4 regions of the Chromobacterium fluminis genome follow, and region 3 is predicted to be linked to each of the others. Evidence: predicted binding sites of a transcription regulator. Region 3 holds the regulator's gene; each other region holds the start of a gene.
The links. Region 3 encodes FNR, which switches genes on or off when oxygen is low (the NO sensors DNR and NnrR bind a similar motif). Its sites were predicted from a motif close to TTGATNNNNATCAA; they were not measured.
Positions count from the first base shown of each region.

Region 1: HA052_RS19195 (formate/nitrite transporter family protein) is a predicted target of FNR. The motif match lies at 2,277-2,290, and genes of this name have one in related genera.
Region 2: HA052_RS10535 (FeoA family protein) is a predicted target of FNR. The motif match lies at 2,357-2,370, and genes of this name have one in related genera.
Region 4: HA052_RS21040 (adenosylcobalamin-dependent ribonucleoside-diphosphate reductase) is a predicted target of FNR. The motif match lies at 1,003-1,016, and genes of this name have one in related genera.

Region 1 covers NZ_JAAOMA010000032.1:54,058-58,616, forward strand. The annotation lists gene HA052_RS19190 (HAAAP family serine/threonine permease) at 1-992, opposite strand, end outside; gene HA052_RS19195 (formate/nitrite transporter family protein) at 2,517-3,344, shown strand; gene pflB (formate C-acetyltransferase) at 3,572-4,559, shown strand, end outside.
Region 2 covers NZ_JAAOMA010000012.1:98,095-102,653, forward strand. The annotation lists gene bfr (bacterioferritin) at 1-183, opposite strand, end outside; gene feoB (ferrous iron transport protein B) at 266-2,038, opposite strand; gene HA052_RS10535 (FeoA family protein) at 2,035-2,298, opposite strand; gene dcd (dCTP deaminase) at 2,474-3,043, shown strand; gene HA052_RS10545 (glutathione peroxidase) at 3,314-3,808, shown strand; gene HA052_RS10550 (YchJ family protein) at 3,825-4,238, opposite strand; gene HA052_RS10555 (putative periplasmic lipoprotein) at 4,241-4,559, opposite strand, start outside.
Region 3 covers NZ_JAAOMA010000018.1:22,696-27,254, reverse strand. The annotation lists gene HA052_RS13845 (alanine/glycine:cation symporter family protein) at 1-1,404, shown strand, start outside; gene hemN (oxygen-independent coproporphyrinogen III oxidase) at 1,472-2,878, opposite strand; gene fnr (fumarate/nitrate reduction transcriptional regulator Fnr) at 2,988-3,734, shown strand; gene HA052_RS13830 (DUF1853 family protein) at 3,937-4,559, opposite strand, start outside.
Region 4 covers NZ_JAAOMA010000039.1:21,541-26,099, forward strand. The annotation lists gene HA052_RS21035 (DUF748 domain-containing protein) at 1-934, shown strand, start outside; gene HA052_RS21040 (adenosylcobalamin-dependent ribonucleoside-diphosphate reductase) at 1,176-4,034, shown strand; gene HA052_RS21045 (hypothetical protein) at 4,103-4,559, opposite strand, start outside.

The sequences.
Region 1 (4,559 bases), on a different contig from region 3:
AGGCCGTTGAAGCCTTCTTTGGCGCCCAGGTAGTGACCCAGGAAGGACTTGCTGATGGCGACCATGGCGATCAGCGGAGCCACCCATTCAATCACCGGGTTGCGGAAGTGGTTGGCCAGGTAGGACAGGATGGAAATGTTCTGCGCTTTGGCGGCGGCCAGGTCGGCCGGGGACAGGCTGAACACACAGCTGAACACGAAGAACATCACCGACAGCACCATCATGACGTGAGCGCGGATCAGTACGCGGCCGGCGGCCGGTTCTGCGGCGTCGCCATGCAGCTTCTGCTGGTCAACCGAGAAGGACGAAATGATGGGCGAGTGGTTGAAGGAGAACACCATGACCGGGATGGCCAGCCACAGCGTCTTGTAGAACGCGCCGTGGGACAGGGCGTCGCCCAGGCTGCCGGCTTGCTGGATGGCCGAGCTGTTCCATTCCGGAACCAGGTACAGCGCCAGCAGCATCAGGCAGGCGACAAAGGGGTAAACCAACACGCTCATGGCCTTGACGATCATCTTCTCGCCCAGGCGCACGATGGCCATCAGACCCAGGATCAGGATCAGCGACAGAATGGCGCGCGGCGGAGCGGACACGCCCAGCTGGTTGACCATGAAGGACTGCACGGTGTTGGTGATGGCCACGCTGTACACCAACAAGATGGGGTAGATGGCGAAGAAGTACAGCAGGGTGATCAACTTGCCGGCGCCCACGCCGAAGTGCTCTTCCACGACTTCAGTGATATCCGCGCCCGGCTTGGAGCTGGACAGCACGAAACGGGTGAGGCCGCGGTGAGCGAAGAAGGTCAGCGGCAGGGCCAGCAGCGCCATGACGATCAGCGGCCACAGGCCGCCGATGCCGGCGTTGATGGGCAGGAACAGGGTGCCGGCGCCAATGGCGGTGCCGTACAGACCCAACATCCAGACGGTATCTTGCTTGGTCCAAGAGGACGAAGCGCCTGATTTGGGCAGGGGGGTGGAAACGGCTTGAGACATGATATTGGCCTTCATAAAAGACAAATGGGGTAATCGTTTTGACGTGCCGCTCAGCGACGCGCCGTTTATCTCTTGCTAGCTAGACTTTTAGTCAGTAGCGGGAACCGCTGATTAGTGAGTCACGCTTCATTGATGTGCATGGTATAGGCAGTTGTACCGCAGCGGTTACACCTTTCAGAACATCAGTTGATTCTAATCAACTTTATTTTGAAGCAAAACGAACATCCGAACAATTGCTATTTGCTGTTGATGTCTTATCAATATCATGATGATTGCTTATTTTTGGTTTAAAAACACGAAAAATAAAGGGTAATCATTATAAAATGGCTTAGAAGTGCACCAATATGGGGAATATTCCAATTTTCGGATTGTTTTGTTTTCATGTTGCTTTGCTGATTGTTGCTGAGTGAAATCGAGCGCTTGCTTGAAAAAGTGCATCGACTTTGCACAATAGTTCTAGGCAGTTGTAGCACGGAGCAACACGCCAATGGCATGGTGTGCGCTATGGCTTAGGTGTGGGGCGCTGATGTGGAGAGGGTGAAAAAAAGGTTGGCGATTGTTTTGTAAGTTGATGAATATAATGAGTTAATTTAAGGTTTGTGCCGAGGGTAGGGGTAGCGGGGTAGGTGTTGGGAGCAGGGGTTTACGTCAAGATATTTGCTATATCAGTCTGGCGGGGAAGAGGCTGTGGAGTATCATAATATGAAATTTGAGCGACAAAATTGTTTTCGAAAACGAACAAAAATATTTCAAAACGAACAATATTTGGTTGGTTTCCAACATGCCATCGGCGTTCAAACGATCGTTTGTCTATTATCTATATGATTTTCATGGTGTTTTTTATTGTTGGCTATCGAGCTTTCCATTCGCCTAAGAGCCTGTGCAAAGTCTCGCGAGCAAGAACGAGGCGTGACCTTGTCGTTGAAGATAAGGAATGTACAAGCGGTGCATGAGCATTCTGAAGCCGCTTGTAGGTCTCTATCTGACTGTTCCGCAGAAGCGCGGCAAACTTTGAAGTTCGTAAGGAGGGCTGGCGGCCTTAGAACCTGTTCACGATCTGCTGCGCGTGGTGAGACGCCTCACGGTGAGTACGGCTTCGAAATGCTCATGTACCACTCGTAAATTCCGCTTTCTCAGCTGTTTTCGTCTTGTCTCGCTTTGGCTCGCTAAACCGTAAGCACGCTCTTAGGTGGTGGCTGAACCGCGGCGGGGCCGAAAATCCCTTGCCGGACATGTTGTAAAAAGAAAGGCTTGAGTAGAAGTGTGCAAGGGAAAGACCTGCGTTTGATAGTTATCAAACAACAATGATGCAATACGAACATAAAATTTTCGTGAACCAACAATCAGCGCATCCGTTCGCATGGGAACCAACCTCCTAGGTGGCCAACAAACACATTGCAGGAACTGGGCTTGAGCCGGCCTCTCCGCCAGCCAGCCTTAGAGACGGCATGATCAGTTGATAGGCTTTCTAATAAGGTTGGCCCGCATGACAGCGGCTCTGCTCAAGCTCGCGAAATGAAAAACATGAATCACGCCTCCACACTCGCCTACGTCGCGGCCGAAGCCGCCTCCAAACAGACCGTGCTGCGACAGCACCCCGGGCGCTACCTATTAAGCGCCGGCATGGCCGGCGCGCTGATCGCCGTCGTGCTCAGCGTCAGCCTCAAGCTGGGCCAGGTCTTCTTCGCCGTCGGCTCTCCCGGCTACTACATCGCCGTGGCCGGCTTCTTCGGCGTGGCCCTGGTCAGCATCATCGTTTGCAAGCTGGAGCTGTTCACCAGCAACGTCATGTACTTCAGCATCGGCGTGCTCAGCGGCGATTGCCGCGTGTGCAATCTGCTGCGCAGCTGGACCATGGTCTATCTGGGCAATTTGCTGGGCGTGTTGTTGTTCACCGCGGTGTTTGCCGGAGCGGGCGGCATGGGCAGCCTGCCGGCCGACCATCTGCTGTTCAACGTGGCCGCGCACAAGGTTCACGCCGGCGCTTGGGAAATCTTCTGGAAGGGCGCGCTGTGCAACTGGGTGATCTGTCTGGCGGTATGGGTGCCGTTGCGCATGGCCGGCGACGCGGCCAAGATGCTGATGATCCTGCTGCTGGTCTTCGTGTTCTTCTTCTCCGGCTTTGAGCACAGCATCGCCAATATGGCCTTCTTCTCGCTGGCCCTGTTGCACGGCATGCAAGGCCTGGACGCCGCCGCTATCCTGCACAATATGATTCCGGCCACCCTGGGCAATATCGCCGGCGGCGCGCTGGGCGTGGGCCTAGTGGTCTACTTGCTGGAGCGTCACACCCTGCCGGTGCGTCGCGAAGCCGCAAAACCGGCCGCGACGGCGCTCGGAAGCCGTGTTTGATGTTCGTTTTCGAATGTAATGCGCCGGCTACAATGACGGCGTGTTGATGGTGGATTTCAGGGTATTGAAAATAAAGCGTTTTTTAAGGAATTTTGCCGGCGCGGCACCCGGTTTGGAAACCGGGTTTTAGTCTGCGGCATTTGATCTTGATCAAACGATTTTTTTCGAAACCGAATGTACAATATGTTCAGTACTCAACATTTACTGATAGTTACTAGGAGGCACACATGGATGCTCTGAATCGTGACGCGACTCAAGCCAACCCCTGGCGCGATTTCACCGGTGGTGAATGGCAAAGCAAGGTGGATGTCCGCAACTTCATCCAGCTGAACTACAAGCCGTTTGAAGGCGACGCCAGCTTCCTGGCGCCCGCTACCGCGCGCACCCAAAAGCTGTGGGACACCCTGAGCGAGTTGCTGAAAGAAGAACGCGCCCGTGGCGTGCTGGACGTAGCCGCGGACCGCGGCAGCTCCATCACCGCGCATGACGCCGGCTACATCGACCAAGCCAGCGAAGTCATCGTCGGCCTGCAAACCGATGCGCCGCTCAAGCGCGCCATCATGCCCAACGGCGGTCTGCGCATGGTTGAAAACGGCCTGGAAGCCTTCGGCTTCAAGCTGGACCCGGTCATCAAGGACGTGTGGACCCACTACCGCAAGAGCCACAACCAGGGCGTGTTCGACACCTACACCCCGGACATCATGGCCGCGCGTAAATCCGGCGTGATCACCGGCTTGCCGGACGCCTACGGCCGCGGCCGCATCATCGGCGACTACCGCCGCGTGGCCCTGTACGGCACCGACTTCCTGCGCGCCGAACGCCAAAAAGTATTCCATGAGCTGGACGACGCCGTTTTCAACGAAGACGTGCTGCGCCTGCGCGAAGAACTGTCCGAACAATTCCGCGCGCTGGACGAACTGAAGCAAATGGCCGCCAAATACGGCTTCGACATCAGCCGCCCGGCCGTCAACGCCCGCGAAGCGGTGCAGTGGACCTACTTCGCCTACCTGGCCGCCGTGAAAGAACAAAACGGCGCCGCCATGTCCTTCGGCCGCGTCGCCACCTTCCTGGACGTCTACATCGAGCGCGATCTGGCCTCCGGCGCGCTGACGGAAGAACAAGCCCAGGAAATGATCGACGACCTGGTGATCAAGCTGCGCATCGTGCGCTTCCTGCGCACCCCGGAATACGACCAACTGTTCTCCGGCGACCCGA
Region 2 (4,559 bases), on a different contig from region 3:
GCGCGCGATCAGCACCCGCGCGTGCGACAGCTCGTCCTCGCGCTCATGGTCGATGCGCTCGAACAGCTTGTGCAGGCCGAAGTCCTTGTACATCTCGGCGTGGATGAAATACTGGTCCGCGGCGGACAGCTCTTCCGCCAGCAGTTCGTTCAGCAACTCGATGGTTTTGGGATCACCTTGCATAACGACCTCTTGTTGTTGTAGTTCAATGACGCCGGCCATCCGCCGGCGCGAACGGAATTCGCGAACCATTCATTCTAAGCCCTCAAGGCCACAGATGCACGCTGGCTTGATAAAACGCGAACGACAACAGCCAGGCCAGGCCCACCGACCACGCCACCGACATCGCGGTATAGGACTTGCTGCGCGACTCGCGGTACATCGCCGCCACCGTGGACAGGCAAGGCACGTAGATCAAGGTGAAGATCAGGAAGCTCATCGCTGAACGCCAGTCCAGATGTTGCAGCAAGACAGCGCCCAGACCTGCCTCCGACACCCCGTAGATCACAGCCAGGCTGCCCAACAGGATTTCCTTGGCGATGAAGCCGAACAGCAAGGCCGCCGCCAGCTCGTGGCGAATGCCTATCGGGTCCAGCACCGGAGCCAGCAGGCTGCCCAAGGCGTCGGCCAGCGTCTTGCCGTCGCCGGCCGGCACATGGGTCAGCAACCAAACCAACACCACCCCCAACAGGATGAAACTGGAAGCCAGTTGCAAAAAGGCCCGCACCTCCCCCACCGCCCGGCTCAGCAAATGGCTCAAGCCGGGCAGCCGGTACGGCGGCACTTCCAGCAAGAAGGCTTCGCCGCCGGCGTAACGACGCTTGAACACCCAGGCGGTGAACACCGCGACGGCGAAGCTCATCAGATAAAGCCCCATCAGCACCCACGGCGCTTGCGCCGCCGTGAACAGCAGCCCGGCGAAGAACACCACCACTTGCAGCCGCGCCGAGCACAGCGAAAACGGAATCACCAGCATGGTCAGCAGCCGCTGCTTGCGCTCGCGCATCACCCGGGTGCCCATGATGGCCGGCACATTGCAGCCAAAACCCATCAACTGCATCACGAAGCCGCGGCCGTCCAGCCCCAGCCGGGCCATAAAGGCATCGGTCAGATAGGCGGCGCGCGCCAGATAGCCGGAGTCCTCCACCATCGCCATCAGGACGAAGAACACCAACAAGATGGGCGCGAAGGTCAGCACCGTCGACACGCCCTGCCAGATCCCGTCCAGCGCCAGGCTCTGCACAATCTCAGGCAAAGGCGCGAGCAAGGGCGCCAGCGCCTGCTCCTTGACCCAGTCCAGTCCGGCGCCGGCCAGCTCCTGCAAAGGCGTGCCGATCTGATAAGTCAGGTTGAACAACAGCGCCATCAGCGCGAAGAACAGCGGCAAGCCCAGCCATGGATGCATCAGCCAGTGGTCGATCTTCTCGGTCAGCCGCGCTGGCAGCATAGCCGGCAAGGCCCAGCAGCCGTCCAGCAAGCGTTTGGCCTCCGCCATCGCCGCCTGGGTGTCCGGAACCGCGTCCAGCCTCGCTCTCGCGGCCGGAGCCCCATTGTTGGCCAGTCGGTTCAAACTCGCCATCAGCGGCGGCCAGCCTTGCATATGCCTGGCCGACACCAGCGATACCGGCGCGCCCAGACGTTCCGATAAACACTCCACATCCAGGCTCACGCCCAGCCCCTTGGCCTCGTCCGCCATATTCAACACCACTTGGCAGTTGAGACCGCTGGCCAGCACCTGCAAGGCCAGCGGCAATTGCCGGTCCAGCTGGCTGGCGTTGAGCACCAGGATGGCGCCATCGAAAGCGCTGGCCAGCAACACGTCGCGCACCACCGCCTCGTCGTCGGAATAGCCGGTCAAATCATTGACGCCGGGCAAATCCACCAACTCCACCATGTGGCCACCCAACAACAAACGCGCGCTGCTCAGTTCTATGGTCAGGCCCGGCCAATTGCCGACACGCTGCGACATGCCGGTCAGACGGTTGAACAAAGTGGACTTGCCGGTGTTCGGCAAGCCGATCAGGGCGAAACGCTTCATACCGCCACCCTCGCCACGATGAAGCGCGCCAGACTGCGCCGCAACAGGAAGCGGGTGGCGCCGACATCCAGCAACAAAGGCCCGCCCAAGGGCGCCGCCCGACGCAAATAAAAACGGCAGCCCGGCTCCAGGCCAAAGGCGGCGACGCGACGCATGGCCTCTTCGGCCAGCTCCAGACGGTCGACCACGCCGTGGCGGCCGGCGGGAAATACATCCAAAGTCAACATGATGATCCGATCAAGAACGAGAATGGTTTGCATTAGTATATCCAGCCAAACCACGTCGAATATCGGCAAACCACGGCAATTCCCGCTCTGCTTGACCTGCATCAATAGCATTGTCCTATCCGGATCCGCCTTGGATTATCGATAGCCGCCCACAGCGCTTGCGGTTAAAATCGCGGACAATCAATCGATAAGCTACGGGCCAAAGACAATGAGCATCAAATCGGACAAATGGATTCGCCGGATGGCGGCCGAGTACAATATGATAGAACCCTTCGAGGCCAACCAGATCAAGATGGTGGATGGCCAGAAGGTGATCTCCTACGGCACCTCCAGCTACGGTTACGACATCCGCTGCGCCGACGAATTCAAGGTGTTCACCAATATCAACAGCACCATCGTCGACCCGAAAAACTTCGACCCCAACTCCTTCGTGGAAGTCTCCGGCAAGGGCTATTGCATCATTCCGCCCAACAGCTTCGCGCTGGCTCGCACCGTGGAATATTTCCGCATCCCGCGCTCGGTGTTGACCGTATGCCTGGGCAAGTCCACTTACGCCCGTTGCGGCATCATCGTCAACGTCACTCCGTTCGAGCCGGAATGGGAAGGCTATGTGACCCTGGAGTTCTCCAACACCACGCCGCTGCCGGCCAAAATCTACGCCAACGAGGGCGTAGCCCAGGTCTTGTTCTTCGAATCCGATGAAGTCTGCGACGTGTCCTACAGAGACCGCGCCGGCAAATACATGGGCCAGGTGGGCGTGACGCTGCCGCGTCCCTGAATCGCTTCCCGCCTGCAAAAAAGGGATGGCCTGGCCATCCCTTTGTCATTTAAACCACGCCAAATCCGTCCTCGCAATTTCACCTTAATGTTCTAGGATAAACAGAGGGTTAGCTGACTTTCCCGGTTGGTCGGCCCTTGTACAGCAATTGATTTCTTCTTGGGGCGTAGCGGTTCCCCCTTGCCGTTGCGCCCCTTTTTTTATGTCTCTGCTCAATTGCTCTTCTTCCGGTTTCTTGCCATGATCTTCGCTTTGGCGAAGAGCGAAAATATGCCGGACATATATGATTTTTCCATTGAGACTTTAAACGGGCAGACCCTGCCGCTGGCGAGCTATCGCGGCAAAGTGCTATTGCTGGTCAACACCGCCAGCGAGTGCGGCTTCACCGCGCAATTAGGCGGCCTGGAACAGCTGTACCAGCGCTACCGCGAGCAAGGCCTGGAGATCATCGGCTTCCCCTGCAATCAGTTCGGCGGCCAGGAGCCTGGGGACGCCGCCGCCATAGGCCAGTTCTGTCAGAAGAATTTCGGGGTCAGCTTCGCGCTATCCGCCAAGATCGACGTCAACGGCGCCGACGCGCATCCGCTCTGGCGTCATCTCGTCGCCGCCAAACCCGGCTTGCTGGGCAGCCGGCGCATCAAATGGAATTTCACCAAATTCCTGGTGGACGGCGAAGGGCGCATCCGCAAGCGTTTCGCCCCCTACGTCAAACCAGCGGCGCTGGAGCGCGCCATCGAGAGCCTGCTGCGAACGCAGAAGCACTAGACTCCCTAGCAACAGCTCAGCTCAATTCGCCGGACAGATAGAACCAGCGGCCGTCCTCGCGCGCAAAGCGACTACGCTCGCGCATGCGCTCGGCCTTGCCGCTCACCTTGTAGCGCGCGGCGAACTCCACCACGCCCTCGGCGTCGGCCTCGCCGCCGGCCTCCGTCGCCAGCACCTCCAGACCCAGCCATTTGACCACGCCTGCGTCCGCGGCCAGGTCCAGCGCCGGCGGCCGGGTGCTTGGATGCCAGCTCGCCAGCAGATACGCCTCGTCGCCGCGCGCGTAAGCGGTATAGCGCGAACGCATCAAGGCTTCCGCCGTGGGCGCCGGTTCGCCGCCTTCGCTCAGATAACGACCGCAACAGGCAGCGTAAGCGCCGCCCAGCCCGCAGGGACAGCCAGCCTCGTCCGGCTTGACTTTCTTGCCCATGTTCAAGCCCCCAGGGCCGGCAAGCCGTACAGTTTGAGCAGGAAGTTAGTGAACGCAGGATCCGCCGGCTTGGGATTCATCTTGGGCCACCGCCTCATCCATTCCCTCAGACGCTCGTCCATCTTGGCTCGGAACGTGTCCTGATCGATGCGGCCCGCCTCGCGCTCTACCGTCAGATAACGGTACATGGCAAAGGTGTTGTCGTCGATGGGGTTGGACCCCACCGCCTTGAGCCGAAATGCGCCCAACTGATCCGCGGCGGCCAGCCTAGTCAACTCGCCGCTCTTGACCTTGTCCGCCAGGCGGTTGGCCTCCCGCAAC
Region 3 (4,559 bases):
CATTCGTTTATCAATGCCGCCAATGATGTGATTTGGGGCAAAATGCTGATTGGCCTGTTATTGGCCGTCGGCTTGTATTTCTCGCTGCGCTCCGGTCTGCTGCAGCTGCGGCTTTTTGCGCGCGGCTGGCGCGAGATGATGGGCGGCCGCGGCGGCCACCGCAGCAAGGACGACATCTCGCCGTTCCAGGCCTTCGCCACCGGCCTGGCTAGCCGGGTGGGCACCGGCAACATCGCCGGCGTGGCCATCGCCATCGCTGCCGGCGGACCCGGCGCGGTGTTCTGGATGTGGCTGACCGCCATGCTGGGCATGGCCAGCGCTTTCGCCGAATCAACCTTGGCGCAGCTGTTCAAGACCAATCACCATGACGCCACCTTCCGCGGCGGTCCGGCTTATTACATCCAGAAAGGCCTGGGGCAACGCTGGCTGGGCGTGATCTTCGCCTTATGCCTGATTCTGGCTTTCGGCCTGGTGTTCAACGCGGTGCAGGCCAACTCCATCGTGGCGGCCACCGAGGGCGCCTGGGGCTGGAACCGCTATATGGTGGGCATCGCCCTGGTAGTGATGAGCGCGCCCATCATCTTTGGCGGCGTGCGCTCGGTGGCGCGTGTGGCTGAATGGCTGGTGCCGGTGATGGCGGCCATCTATTTGCTGATGACCTTCTATGTGCTGGCGGTGCATGCCGCCGAGCTGCCCGGTCTGATTGTGTTGATCGTCAAGAGCGCTTTCGGCCTGGAGCAGGCGGCGGGCGGTTTCGCAGGCTACGCCGTGAGTCAGGCGATGATGCTGGGCATCAAGCGCGGTCTGTTTTCCAATGAGGCGGGCATGGGTTCCGCTCCCAACGCGGCCGCGACGGCGACCTCGCGCCATCCGGCAAGCCAGGGCGCGATTCAGATGTTCGGCGTCTTCATCGACACCATGGTGATCTGTACCGCCACGGCTGCCATCATTCTGCTGTCCGGGGTGCATGATCAGGGTTTGAGCGGGGTGGCGCTGACGCAGAAGGCCATCGAGGCCCAGTTTGGTCCGATCGGGGCGTCCTTCCTGGCGGTGGCGATGTTCTTGTTCGCCTTTTCCACCATCATCGGCAATTACGCTTACGCCGAGGGCAATGTCGAATTCATTCGCAGCAATAAGTGGATTTTGTTGGTGTTCCGGCTGATCGTGCTGGCGATGGTAATGTTCGGCGCTGTGGCCAGCTTGCCGCTGGTGTGGGACATGGCCGACTTCGCCATGGGTTTGATGGCCTTGATCAACCTGGTGGCCATTGTATTGTTGTCGCGTTACTTCTTCATCGTGTTGAAGGACTACGAGCGTCAGTTGAAGCAAGGCGAGTCCACTCCTGTGTTCAAGGTGGCGGATTACCCGGAACTGGCGGCCAAGGTGGAAAAAGACATCTGGTAAGCCTATGCCAGGCCCCAACGATAAACAGCCCGCGTCCAGACGCGGGCTGTTTTGTCATGGGGCTGGCTCAAATGGTTTTGGAGTAGCGAGCTTGAGTACGGCGCTCCCGCAGGTGCCGGTCGAAGATCATCGCGATATTGCGGATCAGGAAGCGGCCCTTGGGTTCCACCATGATGAAGTCGCCGTCGAAGGACAGCAGGCCCAGTTGCTGGTATTCGCGGATCTGCGGCAGCTCTTCGGCGAAGTACTCGGCGAAGTTGATGCCGTGAATTTCTTCCAGCGCTTCCACCGACAGCGAGAAACGGCACATCAGGCCCTGGATGATGCTGCGGCGCAGGATATCGTCATTGTCCAGCGTCAGTCCGCGCAGCACCGGCAGATGGCCGCTGTCCAGCGCCGCGTAGTAGCTGTCCAGGTCTTTGGCGCTCTGGCTGTAGCAGGGGCCGACCTTGCCGATGGAGGACACGCCAAGGCCAATCATGTCGCAGTCCGCATGCGTGGAGTAACCCTGGAAATTGCGTTGCAGCCGGCCCTGGCGCAGGGCGGAGGCCAATTCGTCGTCCGGCTTGGCAAAGTGATCCATGCCGATGAACACATAACCGGCATCGGATAGACGTTGCACCGAGTCCTGCAGGATGTCCAGCTTGGTTTCCGGCGACGGCAGATCGGCCTCGTTGATGCGGCGCTGCGGCATGAACACGGTGGGCAGATGGGCGTAGTTGTACAGCGCCAGCCGGTCCGGACCGATGGCGATCACCTTGTCCAGCGTGCGGCGCACCGATTCCCGGCTCTGCAAGGGCAGGCCGTAGATCAGATCGACGCTGACGGACTTGAAGCCGGCGTCGCGCGCCGCCTGGATCACCTCCAGCGTTTCCTCCTCGGATTGCACGCGGTTCACCGCCTGCTGCACCGCGGGCTCGAAGTCCTGGATGCCGACGCTGATGCGGTTGAAGCCGAATTCAGCCAGCTTGAAAATTGTAGCCGCGCTGACTTTGCGCGGGTCTATTTCTATGGAATACTCCCCCTCCTTCAAGAACTCGAAATGAGTCTTGAGCAAGGTCATCAATCGTTCCAGTTGCGCGTCGGACAGGAACGTTGGGGTGCCGCCGCCGAAATGCAGCTGTATCACCTGCTCTCGACGGCCCAGACAGGAGGCGACCATCCGGACTTCCTTTTCCAGGTAGTCCAGATACAAGTCGGCTTTGCCGCTGTCCTTGGTGATGATCTTGTTGCAACCGCAGTAGTAGCAGATAGTGTTGCAAAAAGGTATATGAGCGTACAATGATAAAGGTTTCCGGTTGGCGCCGATGCTGCGCTGCCGTAGCCAGTGGATGTAGTCTCTTTCGGCAAAACCCGGCGTAAAGCGATCCGCTGTCGGGTATGACGTATATCTAGGACCTGTCCCGTCGAGGCGTTCAATCAGAGCGCGGTCGAATTCAAAATGGGCAGGAGAAAATGGGTGGGTGGTCTTCATGTCGTATTTGGATAGCAAAACCTCTGGTGGACTGGTAAATTTGCGGAAATCCTGCGAATTTCGCTTTGATAAGGGTCAAGCTTCATCGCAAGCTTGTACTAAACATGCCATGTCCGATCAGAATCATATCTCTTTGCATAACCTGAAGGTCTCCTGCTCCAACTGCAGCCTGAAGGAACTCTGTCTGCCTGTGGGGCTCAACCGCGAGGAGCTGACCCAGCTTGACGCGGTGATCCGCCAGAGCCGTCGTTTGAAGCGCGGCGAATACCTGTTCCGAAGCGGCGAGGGCTTCCGCTCTCTGTTCGCGGTGCGTACCGGCTTCTTCAAGACCAGCGTGGCCAGCCAGGACGGCCGCGAACAGGTGACCGGCTTCCACATGTCCGGCGAACTGATGGGTTTGGACGGCATTTCCGCCAATGTTCACGGTTGCGACGCCATCGCGCTGGAGGACAGCGAGGTGTGCGAGTTGCCGTTCAGCCGCATGGAGAGCCTGGGTCGCGAAATTCCCACCTTGCAGCACCACTTCTACCGACTGATGAGCCGCGAGATCGTTCGCGATCAAAATGTAATGTTGCTATTGGGCAACATGAAGGCGGAAGAACGTCTAGCCGCTTTCTTGCTCAATTTGTCCCAGCGTCTGTCCACCCGGGGCTTCGCCGCCAATGATTTCATCCTGCGCATGAGCCGCGAGGAAATCGGCAGCTTCCTGGGGTTGAAACTGGAAACCGTCAGCCGCACGCTGTCCAAGTTCCAGCAGCAAGGCTGGATCACGGTAGACCATAAGCATATCCAGCTAGTGATGGTGGATGAGTTGAAGGCGCTGATTTCCGGCTGCGCCCACGCCAACGGCCATTGATTCCGCCGCTTAGGCAGAGTCGTGAAAGACGCAAGAGCGTGTTTACGATCTTGCGAGCTAAGGCGAGACAAGGCGAAAGCGGCTGAGAAAGCGGAATGTACACGTGGTACATGAGCATTTCGAAGCTGGTTTCAACGCCGTATCGCCGACGCGCAGCGGATTGTAAACAGGTTCTTAGGCAAGCCATCGGGCTTGCCTTTTTTCATGGGGACGGCGCGCAGTCGGCGATTTGCCGCAGCAGCCGCGACAAGGGCGCTTCTTGAGGCCATCCGGGCGGCACGGCGAAGCCGCGCGCCACTTCGTGCCAGTCGCCGTCGGGGCCGGGTTGCAGTTCGGCCAGCAGCTGCGGCGCCTCGGCCTGTTCCAGCCGCGCGCGCAGTTCCGCCGCGTCGGCGGTGTGTTCCCGCGAGAGGCGCGCCGGCGCCAGCCAGCTGAGCCTGGGCAGCCAGGCCCAGCGGGAGTCCGCGTTCAACGCAGGCCAGTCGCCGCGCAGCGGCCAGTATTGCCCGTAGAGGGGCAGAGCGCCGGGCGGAGGTTCCGGCGAGGTGTCCAGGGCGTGGAACAGCCAACCGCTGAGCCGGGCGCCGACAGCGCAGCCGTCGAAGCCCGCCGGCAGCGCAGCTTGCGCCGCGGGATGGCGGGACAGGCGCAGCTGGGTCTGCAGCTTATGGGCTTTCAGCGCCCAGGCGTCGCGCAGGCTGGGGCCGGTCAGCGTATCGGCGCTGCGGCCTAGTTGCAGGTAGAACTTGCTGGCGGCTTCCAGATGCAGCGGTTGGCCGTCGAGGCGCAAAAGGAAGTCGAATTCGCCGACGGTGCGGCCGTCCG
Region 4 (4,559 bases), on a different contig from region 3:
CATGGGCACGCTGAACCCGTATTCGATGAACTTCGCCGGCTGGCAGGTCAAGGACGGCCGCTTGTCGGTGGACCTGCGCTATCTGCTGGAGCAGCGCCAGCTCAAGGGCGAGAACCGGGTGGTGATCGATTCCCTGCAACTGGGCGACGAGCTGCCGGACAGTGAATACAAGGGCCCGCGGCTGCCGCTGCGGCTGGCGGTGGCCATTCTGGAGGACAGCGACAAACGCATCGATCTGGACTTGCCGGTGGCCGGCAGCCTGGACGATCCGCAGTTCAGCTACGGCAAGGTCATCTGGAAAGCCATCGTCAACGTGGTGACCAAGGTGGTGACCGCGCCGTTCCGCGCGCTGGGCGCCTTGCTGGGCGGCGAGGGCTTCGACGATATCCGCTTCGTGGCCGGCGAGGCCAATGTGACGCCGCCGGAGCGCGAGAAGCTGGTCAAAGTGGCCGGGCTGATGGTGAAGCGGCCCAAGCTGATGCTGTCCATCAGCGGCGGTTACAACACCGACGCGGACCGCAAGGAAATGGCGCGCGCGCAAACCGATCTGGCCATCTTCGCCGCCGCCGGCCATCAGTTGGGCGCCGGCGAGCCGCTGCCGCTGCCGGACATGCAGGACGGCGAAATCCTGTCCGCGGTCAAATCGGTGTACGGCAAGCAGATCGGCCGCTTCAAGCTGCTGGGCCACACGCTGAAGCCGGGCGGGCCGTCCGGCGCGGCCCTGGGCAAGCTGCTGCGCGACGAGTTGATCGCCGCGCAGAGCATCACCGACGCCAACCTGCAGCAACTGGCCAAGCAACGCGCCGCCAACGCGCGCGCGGCTATGATCAAGACCGATCCGGCTCTGCAGGAGCGCATCCAACTGGGCGAGCCGGTCAAGGTCTCCGCCGGTCGCGACGGGGTGCCGCTGGAGGTGAAACTGAAGACGCCGTGAGGCGGCCGCCGCGCGTCGTGTTTTTGCCCATGACGATAGGGAAAAGCGACGATGGGGTGGAATAGCGCTTGATATGTGTCAACGAACGGCGTAACTACATATAGTGTAATACGCCGTTTTTCTTTTCCAGATGTTGCGTATCGGACGTGTTGAAACCTTTTGCGGCCCACACAGTCCATTGCATGCTGGAAGGGGGCCGCCCTGGCCGCCGCAGGCCGCAATTCAAGAGGAACCGGGAACCATGAAGCAGGAAAACATCGCCGCCATGACCGAGCAGGACATCTCCCGCGAGGTATTGCTGGAAAAATACGCCAAGAACGGCGAACACAGCGTGAGCGAAGTGCGCCTGCGCGTGGCCAAGGCGCTGGCGGCGCTGGAAAGCGACCCGGCGCGTTTCGAGCCGCTGTTCTATCAAACGCTGGAAAACGGCTTTATTCCCGGCGGCCGCATCAATTCCGCCGCCGGCACCGATTTGCGCGCCACCTTGATCAATTGCTTCGTGCAGCCGGTGGGCGATTCGGTGTCCGAAACCGAAAACGGCAAGGTGGGCATTTACGAGGCGCTGCTGCAGGCCGCGGAAACCATGCGCCGCGGCGGCGGCGTCGGCTACAACTTCTCGCGCATCCGTCCCAAGGGCGCGCGAGTCAAGGGCACCAACAGCCGCGCGTCCGGCCCGGTGTCCTATATGCGGGTGTTCGACCGCAGCTGCGAGACGGTGGAATCCGCCGGCGCGCGCCGCGGCGCGCAGATGGGAGTGCTGGACATTTCTCACCCGGACGTGGAGGACTTCATCCACGCCAAGGACCAGGGCGATCTGCGCAATTTCAATATCTCGGTGGGGGTGTCCGACGACTTCATGCGCGCGGTGGAAGCGGACGTCGCCTGGGAGCTGACCCATGCGGTGGAACCCTCGTCCGACGCCTTCCCCGGCAGTTACCAGCGCGAGGACGGCCTGTGGGTCTACCGCGCCGTGCCGGCGCGCGAACTGTGGCGGCAGATCATGGCCTCCACCTACGACCACGCCGAGCCGGGCGTGCTGTTCATGACCCGCATCAACCAGGACAACAATCTGTCCTACTGCGAGGTGATCGAGTCCACCAACCCCTGCGGCGAACAGCCGCTGCCGGACTACGGCTGCTGCGATCTGGGTTCCATCAATCTGTGCCGCCACGTGCGTCAGCCCTTTGGGGACAAGCCCAGCTTCGACTTCAAGAGCTTCGAGAAAGTGGTGCGCATGTCGGTGCGCATGCTGGACAATGTGTTGGATCTGACGGTGTGGCCGCTGGAGGAACAGCAGCGCGAGGCGCAGGCCAAGCGGCGCGTCGGCCTGGGCTTCACCGGCCTGGGCGACGCGCTGATCATGCTGAAAATACGCTATGACAGCGAGGAGGGCCGCCGCTTCGCCAGCCGCATATCCGAGGCGATGCGCGACGCCGCCTACGACGCTTCGGTGGATCTCGCCATCGAGAAAGGCGGTTTCCCGCTGTTCGACGCCGACGCCTACCTGGCCGCGCCGCATTGCGCCAGCCGGCTGCCGGAGGCGATCAAGGCGCGCATCCGCAAGCACGGCATCCGCAACTCGCACCTATTGTCCATCGCGCCCACCGGCACCATTTCGCTGGCCTTCGCCGACAATGCCTCCAACGGCATCGAACCGCCGTTCTCCTGGTTCTACACCCGCAAGAAGCGCATGGCCGACGGCAGCCAGCAGGAATACCTGGTGGAAGACCACGCCTACCGTGTTTACCGGATGCAGGGCGGGGACACCAACGCCTTGCCGGAGTATTTCGTCTCCGCGCTGGAAATGAGCGCGCTGGACCATATGCGCATGGTGGCGGCGGTGGCGCCCTATATCGACACCGCCATTTCCAAGACGGTGAACGTGCCCGGCGATTACCCCTTCGACGATTTCGAAAGCCTGTACCTGGAAGCCTGGCGCGCCGGCCTGAAGGGCATCACCACCTACCGGCCCAATAGCGTGCTGGGTTCGGTGTTGTCGGTGGAGCCGGCCAAGCCCAGCGCCGCCACGCCGCAGGACCTGTCCGGCAACGGCGACGGCGATCCGGACCGCCGCGTGGTGCTCAATACCGCGCCGACACCGGCGCTGTCCAGCCTGAAATGGCCGAACCGGCCCAAGCTGAAGGAAGGCAACCCGTCGTGGACATTCATGGTGGAAGGCGACGCCGGCGATTTCGCCGTAGTGGTGGGCCATGTGGAGAACGGCCGGGTGTCGCCGTTTGAATGCTGGGTCAACGCCACCGAGGAACAGCGCGGCCTGGGCGCGGTGGCCAAAACCCTGTCCATGGACATGCGCTGCCGCGACCACGGGTGGCTGGCGGCCAAGCTGGACGCGCTGTCGCATACCAACGGCGACAAACGCTATGTGTTCGATCTGGGCGAGCGCACCGTCTACGCCACCTCGGCCTCGGCGGCCCTGGGCAAGGTGGTGCGCCACCGCGTCGAGCAGTTGGGCGCGCTGCCGGCGGATCAAAACGAGCCGACGCCGGTAATGGACGCGCTGTTCGCGCGCAAGGAGCCCAAGTCCGGCACCGACGGCACCATGAGTTGGTCGGTAGACGTCAGCAACCCGCAAACCGGCGACGACTTCGTGCTCTTCATCAAGGAGCTGGTGCTGCCCAACGGCCAGCGCCGGCCGTATTCCATGTGGCTGGCTGGCGCCTACCCGCGCGAACTGGACGGCCTGTGCAAGATGCTGAGCCTGGACATGCGGGTGATAGACCCGGCCTGGATCGGCCTCAAGCTGCGCAAGCTGCTGAGCTACGCCGAGCCGCAGGGCGATTTCTTCGCCCGCATCCCCGGCGTGGAGAAGTCGCAGAGCTGGCCGTCCACGGTTGCTTACCTGGCGCAGTTGATCATCCACCGCTACGCGATGCTGGGGGTGCTGACCGAGGAGGGCGTGCCGCTGGAAGAGATGGGGGTGATGGTGCCGGAGCAGAGCGATCTGTTCAGCCCGGAAGCCAGCTCCGCCTTGAAACAGGTGCCGGGCAAGCCCTGCCCGGAGTGCGGCAACCACGCCTTGATCAAGAAGGACGGTTGCGAGTTTTGCACCGCCTGCGGTCATGTCGGCGCTTGCGGTTGAGCTTTAGACGGGTTGGCTAATGCAATGGCCCCGGCAAATGCCGGGGCCATTGTCGTTTGGAGCAAGCGTCAATACAGCCCGTGTTGAACCGCCTTGCTGCGGCACTGCACATAGGGCAGGCCGTTGGGTTTGCCCGGGAAGGAATAGCTTTCCCCCACCTTGCTCAACATCGCCGCGCTGCTGCCCTTGCGCTGGGTTTTCTTGATCGCGGCCTTGATGGCGGCGTCGTCGCCGTCGACGAACAGCGCCAGGAAGCCGCCGTCCGCCTCGGACAGCTGCACCGAGCGTATCGGCAGACCGCCGTAGTCATAGCCTCCTTGCAAGGCCAGCTCGTGTTCCCATATCTGATTGGGCGTGGTGCCGGCGGCGGCGGCCAGCAGTTTGGCGACGCCGTTGTCGCTGAGGTTGAGATTGTGGCAGCTCAGCTGCGCCGCCAAGGCCTTGTTCTTGCCGCCGCCGGCCTGGGCGCCGCCGGCCGCTTTGCTCAGACGATAAACGCCGTCGAAGGGCACATCGCCGAAGGCG